Regions from separate parts of the Halomonas sp. BN3-1 genome, predicted to be linked through region 2. Evidence: riboswitches for the same ligand, from Rfam matches in the RefSeq annotation. Region 2 holds a riboswitch; the other holds the start of a gene.
The links. A riboswitch is a leader RNA that binds a small molecule or an ion and turns the genes downstream of it on or off. The one in region 2 is predicted to bind thiamine pyrophosphate.

Region 1 (3,406 bases), on a different contig from region 2:
GTCACCTACGTCGGCTCCACCGAAGAGGAGGCCAGACGCAAGCAGAGGGAGCTCGACGAACTGTTGCCGGTGGACAGCTCCCGGCGCCAGTTGAGTCAGTTCATCGGTCAGGACGTGAGCGACTGGGAATTGGATGCCCCGGTGCCCGAGTTGCCGCCACTGGAGGCCTTCAGCGGGCCCAAGGGGCGCTACGCCACGATTCTGCGGATCATCGAGAGCGAACGACCGACGCTGCGCCAGTTGCTGGGACGGCTCGCCGCCGGTGGCGGCCACTGCACCATGGTCGGCACCCCGGAGCGTATCGCCGACGAGATGCAGCGCTGGGTCGAGCAGGGCGGGGCGGACGGCTTCAACCTGATGCCGCCGTCGCTGCCGGACAGCATCGAGGACGTGGTCGAACAAGTGGTACCGGAACTGCAGCGCCGCGGGCTGTTTCGACGCGAGTACCAGGGCCGCACCCTGCGCGACCACCTGGGGCTGGCGCGTCCCGAGCGCTGATGAGCCGGAACTGCCAGGGCCCCTGATCGCCAGGCCTTGAAACGACAACAGCGGGACGCGTCAGCACGTCCCGCTGTTTTTTATCACGCCTTGCCAGGCTGTCAGCGTGGCGGTGTCAGCTCTGGAAACGCCGCACCAGACTGCCCATGCGGGTGAAGTCATAGTCCTGGCGGGATGGCAGCAGCTTCATCAGCACCAGCGAGACTAGCACCGGCACGAAGGCCGCCAGCAGGAAGGATTCCAGCAGGGTGGCGGTACCGCCGCTGGGAGACGGGAACATCGCCAGCCCGGCGACCAGCCCTGCAGCGGTGCTGAGGACCGCGTTGCGCCCGTCGTAGCGGCGATTGAACAGACCGAAGAACACCGGGAAGGCCGCCGCCGAGCACAGCAGGTCCGCCAGCAGGAACAGATAGAGCACGCTGTAGCCCTGGGCTGCCACCCAGGTCACCGGCACCGCTGCGGCGACGATCAGCCAGCGTGCCAGGCGCATCAGGGTGGCTTCGCTGGCCTGGGGCAGCAGCCGGTGCATGTCGACGGCGATGATGCTGGAGGTGGCGTTGACGGTGGTGTCGGCGCTGCTCATCACCAGGGCCAGACCCAGCGGAATCAGGGCCAGGGCGAACCACAGCGGCACCTCGGACAGCAGCACGCTGAACAGCGCCACCGAGCCGTCTCCCTCGAGCCCGAGGCCGACGAACGCCAGGCCGAACAGGCCCATCAGCACGATCACCGGAAAGTTGAACAGCCCTGCGATCCAGAAGCCCCGCCGCAGCACCTTGCTGTCCCGGGCGGCGTAGATGCGTTGCCAGGTACCCTGGTAGAACAGGCCGGTCAGCATCACCGCGATAAAGAACGTCAGGCCGGCACGCAGGCCACCGGCATCGGTGACATCCAGCAACTGAGGCGCACGTTCCTGCAGGCCCTCGAGCGTCGGCGCGACGCCGCCGGCGGCCTGCCAGCCGAACACCAGCAGCAGCGCCAGCAACGGCAGGATCACCAGCATCTGTACCTTGTCGGTGAAGATGGTGGTGCGCAGGCCGCCGTAGAAGGTGTAGAGCAGGGTCGCGATCATCACTACGCAGGCGGTCAGCCACAGCGGGATCGGCGCCAGCAGGGTGACCATATGGGCGATTGCGGTGAGGCCTGCCGCCAGCGAGATGAACAGATAGAACAGCATGATCGTCAGGGTGAAGGCGTACATGGTGCGCCCGTAGCGATGGATCACGAACTCGGTAAGGCCGTGGCCTTCGGGGATCAGCTCACGCATGCGTCGTCCCAGCGGGATCATCACCAGGCGCGGGACCATGGAACCCAGCGCATAGCCGAGTACGGCGCCGATGCCGCCCCAGGTGGCCGCCTGGGCGGGGCCGAACAGGATCCAGGTGCCCAGGGTGGTGGCCACCAGGGTCAACACCGTGGCGCGGGTGTTCTGGCTGTTGCGAGCCGAGATGTAGTCATCCAGGCCGCCCTGACGACGTCGGGCATAGATCAGGCCGGGGATGGCAAAGATGGCGGCGCACAGCAGAAGCCACAGCGCCGTCCAGGTGGGATCGAGCATCATCGAAAGAAGACCTCTTTCTTGTCGTTGTCCGCAGGGACCGGTGGACAGGCGGGACGAGCGGCGGACAGGAAGAAAGAGGAGATAACGCAACCATCCTTCCCTTCGCCGGCATGACCCGGATCAGGTTCAAAGGGTTACCGCGTGATGCGGAATCTCAGCCGTCAGGCTCCCCCAGGAATGCGCACAGCGTAGGACCGCCTCCGATGGCTGTCAATTGGCGCTTTGGCCGCAGCGACGGGGCGTCAGACGGTGGGCGAGGTGCGCAGGCTGTGCCAGCCATCGTAAAGCCAGTTCGCCGCTCGGCTTGGATCGATGTCAGTCATCGCCAGATAGCCATGACAGCAGGCCTCGCGGCTCGCTCGCGCAATGGTCGAGGCGTCGGTGGCGTCCATCACCAGGGTGCGTCGGTGCCCGCCGCCGCCGCGCAGGAAGGGAGCTGCGGGCGCGCGCTGGAACTCGACGCCTGCCGGCAGGGGCGCTGTCGAGTGATGCGTGTCGGGGTAGTCCGGGGCGCACAGGATGACTTCGAAGCCGAGCCGTTGTCCCTGGCGCGCCAGGTCGGCATTGACCGGGGAGTGGCCGGTCAGCACCAGACGCAAGGCCGGCTGGATCAGCACCTCGACGACGTCGTCGCCGATCTGGACCAGCGGACTGGTTGGCGTGGGTCGCTGCAGGTTCATGGACGTACTGCCCAGGCTGACGCGGCGAATCAGCGATGGCTGGCCGGCGAGCGTTGCATGGATGACCTCCAGGTGCACCAGGGTCTCGCTGCTCGGTGACAGGCGCTCGACCAGGCAGGGGGTGCCATCGTTGGCGTTGTTGTCGATATTGACCAGACAGGCGCCGCCGTCCCGGGCCTGGGGCAGCAAGATGGGCTGTCCGGCGTACCCGGGGCCATCGGCATCGCTGGTGACGCTCAGGTGGGGGAAGGCGGGAGCAAGGGTGTCCAGACGCGTGCAAAGCCAGCTGGTATCCCCGCGATTGGCCAGCGTCAGGGCGTGTTCGATGGCGACAAGGTCCTGGTGGTTCATGGGCAGCTCCCGCGGCGGTGTCGGCGACGCCAGCATAACGTGGAAGCGGGCAAGCGAAATAACCCGGCATCTATAAGCATCTTTTCATAGGCTAGAGAAGACGGCACGCGAGCCGCCAGGGTATTGACCTGCTGCCGGTCCAGGGCAGGGCTTACGCAAGGAGTTGTCCTCATGGAGCGTTTTGCCTGGGTGGAAGAGGCATTGGTGTCGTCCGGAACGGTGCTGGTACGCCTGACGCCGGAGTTGCAGGTGTACGACGTGGTCGGTGATGCCGTGAGCGTGCTGGGCGAGCCTGGAGAGGTCTGGATCGGGCGGG
Region 2 (3,406 bases):
GTCCCGAGCGAGACCCACCCCCCGGCGGTGGTAGGCGAGCTTCGCATCGCCAAGGCACCGCCGCCGCCGGCGACCCCGGCCGAGCCGCCACGGGAAATCCCCCGCGAGATGCCGGTGCAGTCCTTTCGCGAGCACGGCACGGAATCGGCGCCGGAGGTCTCCGGCGAGAAGTCCATCGACTGAGCCGGATCCACCCCGCTTTCACCCTGGTGGACACCCCGGCAAGCCGTGCTAGACTCGATCCAGACTCGCTTGACGGGGTGCCGGTGAATCCGGCTGAGATGGCGCAGGGCCAGGGTGACGAATCACCGGCCGCCAGCGCCGATCCCGTGGAACCTGATCCGGGTGCGGTGTGGCTTCACACCTTGAACCGGCGTAGGGAATCAGGCGGTGGTGCCAGCCCCTGCGCGCGCACCTCCCTCCTTTCTCGTCGCCGTGTCCTTGGCCGCCGCTCTCCGGACCCGCACCAACCGGAGGCAACATGGGCTACCGCTTTACCGATCTTGTCGACGCCTGCCGCGATGACTGGCACGCCTACATCGAACACGACTTCGTGCTCGCCCTTGGCCGTGGTGAACTGGCCGACGCCAGCTTCCGTCACTATCTGAAGCAGGACTATCTGTTTCTGCTGCAGTTCTCCCGGGCCTACGCCCTGGCGGCCTACAAGAGCCACAGCCTCGACGAGCTGCGCGGCGCCTTCGACGGCATGAAGACCATCCTCGACGTGGAACTCGGCCTGCATCTCGCCTTCTGCCGCGACTGGGGCATCGGCGAGGCCGAACTCGCCGAGCTGCCCGAAGCCCGCGCCACCCTGGCCTATACCCGCTACGTGCTGGACGCCGGCAGCCGCGGCGACCTCTTGGACCTGCACGTGGCGCTGGCCCCCTGCATGGTCGGCTACGCCGATATCGCACGAAACCTCAACGCCCGTTCGGACACCCTGCGCGGTGCCGACAACCCCTTCGACGCCTGGATCGCCATGTACGAAAGCGACGACTTCCAGGCCGCCGCACGCCAGGAGCAGGCCTGGCTCGATGATCAGCTTGGCCAGGTATCCGGCGAGCGCTTTGCGCGACTGTCACGGATCTTCGCCGACGCAACACGACTCGAGATCGACTTCTGGCAGATGGGGCTCGATCTAAGCGACTAACACAATCAGCACCACGCTTGACGGGGGGCCGCCAGAGGCGGCTGAGATCATGCAGCGCATGGGACCCGTTGAACCTGATCTGGGGGTAACCCCGATGCCATGGCATCGCGGTGAGGACCAGCGTAGGGATCAAGCGCTCAAGGCCCAGGCCACGACGCTCCCTCCTTCCTCACGCGATGCCCACAACAACGACAGCACCCAGTGCCGTGAGAAGGACAAGCCAATGCCGCTCGATCAACCCGTTTCCTCAAACAAACCCCGCCATAGTGCGCACTTCCTGGCCGAGACCGCCCAGGTCGACCAGGCCGCGGTTACGCCCCTGCCGGGTTCGCGCAAGGTCTATGTAAAGGGCTCCCGCGACGACCTGCGGGTGCCGTTTCGCGAGATTTCGCTGTCAGCGACCCGCACCTCCGGGGCCGACGAAGCCAACCCGCCGCTGCTGGTCTACGATACCTCCGGCCCCTACACCGATCCCCAGGTCGAGGTCGACCTGCGTCGCGGGCTTGCCGAGTTGCGCCGGCCCTGGATCGAGGAGCGCGACGACACCGAATGGCTCGATGGACCGACCTCGGACTACGGTCGCCGGCGTGCCAACGACCCGACACTCGCCCCGCTGCGTTTCGAATTGACCCGAACGCCGCGCCGCGCACGTCGTGGCGCCGATGGCCGCGCCGGCAATGTGACCCAGCTGCACTATGCCCGGCGCGGCATCATCACCCCGGAGATGGAGTTCATCGCCATCCGTGAGAACCAGCGTCGACAGGCCCTGGCCGATGGCTATCGAGGCAGCGACGAAGTCGAGCGCATCCTCGGCCACCAGCACCCCGGGCAGGGCTTCGGCGCCCGTCTGCCAGAGGAGATCACCCCCGAGTTCGTGCGCCAGGAAGTCGCCGCCGGGCGCGCCATCATCCCCGCCAACATCAACCACCCGGAAGCCGAGCCGATGATCATCGGGCGCAACTTCCTGGTGAAGATCAATGGCAATCTGGGCAACTCGGCGGTGACCTCCTCCATCGAGCAAGAGGTCGAGAAGATGACCTGGGGCATCCGCTGGGGCGCCGATACCATCATGGATCTGTCCACTGGCCAGAACATCCACGAAACCCGCGAGTGGATCATCCGCAACTCGCCGGTACCGATCGGCACGGTGCCGCTCTATCAGGCGCTGGAGAAGGTCAAGGGCGTGGCCGAGGACCTCACCTGGGAGGTGTTCCGCGACACCCTGATCGAGCAGGCCGAACAGGGCGTGGACTACTTCACCATCCACGCAGGCGTGCTGCTGCGCTACGTGCCGCTGACCGCCAACCGGGTCACCGGCATCGTCTCCCGCGGTGGCTCGATCATGGCCAAGTGGTGCCTTTACCATCACCAGGAAAGCTTCCTCTACACCCACTTCGAGGAAATCTGCGAGATCTGCAAGCAGTACGACGTGGCCTTCTCGCTGGGCGATGGCCTGCGCCCGGGCTCGGTGGCCGACGCCAACGACGAGGCCCAGATGGCGGAGCTCAAGACCCTGGGTGAGCTGACCCATATCTCCTGGAAGCACGACGTCCAGGTGATGATCGAAGGCCCCGGCCACGTGCCCATGCACCTGGTCAAGGAGAACATGGACAAGCAGCTCGAGTACTGCGACGAGGCGCCCTTCTATACCCTTGGGCCACTGGTGACCGATATCGCCCCGGGCTACGACCACATCACCTCGGGCATCGGAGCGGCGATGATCGGCTGGTACGGCTGCGCCATGCTGTGCTACGTCACCCCCAAGGAGCACCTGGGCCTGCCCGACAAGGACGACGTCAAGACCGGCATCATCACCTACAAGATTGCCGCCCACGCCGCCGACCTGGCCAAGGGGCATCCCGGCGCCCAGCGCCGCGACAACGCCCTGTCCAAGGCGCGTTTCGAGTTCCGCTGGGAGGACCAGTTCAACCTGGGCCTGGACCCCGACACCGCCCGCGCCTATCACGACGAGACGCTGCCCAAGGACTCCGCCAAGGTGGCCCACTTCTGCTCCATGTGCGGCCCCAAGTTCTGTTCCATGAAGATCAGCCAGGAGGTCCGCGACTACGCCCGCGACAACGGCCTGGAGGGTGACGGCGACGCCGTCATGGCCGGCATGGAGGAGCGCGCCCGGGTCTTCCGTGAACAGGGTGCGGAGCTCTACAAGGAGGTCTGAACAAGGAGGTCTGAGACAAGCCACTCCCCGGCGCATCCCCGGGCAGCGTTCGACTGCTCGGGGATGCACGTCTTGTACGC

Region 1: linked by a shared signal. The riboswitch ahead of C9F12_RS19355 (sodium:solute symporter family protein) and the one ahead of thiC (phosphomethylpyrimidine synthase ThiC) in region 2 are both predicted to bind thiamine pyrophosphate.

The regions. Positions count from the first base shown of each region.
Region 1 is NZ_PYVV01000016.1:95,555-98,960, forward strand. Features, by position in the region: gene C9F12_RS19350 (LLM class flavin-dependent oxidoreductase) at 1-498, shown strand, start outside; gene C9F12_RS19355 (sodium:solute symporter family protein) at 614-2,059, opposite strand; TPP riboswitch at 2,140-2,242, opposite strand; gene C9F12_RS19360 (hypothetical protein) at 2,302-3,090, opposite strand; gene C9F12_RS19365 (diguanylate cyclase) at 3,262-3,406, shown strand, end outside.
Region 2 is NZ_PYVV01000013.1:56,614-60,019, forward strand. Features, by position in the region: gene mdoH (glucans biosynthesis glucosyltransferase MdoH) at 1-183, shown strand, start outside; TPP riboswitch at 247-400, shown strand; gene tenA (thiaminase II) at 482-1,150, shown strand; TPP riboswitch at 1,162-1,296, shown strand; gene thiC (phosphomethylpyrimidine synthase ThiC) at 1,374-3,326, shown strand.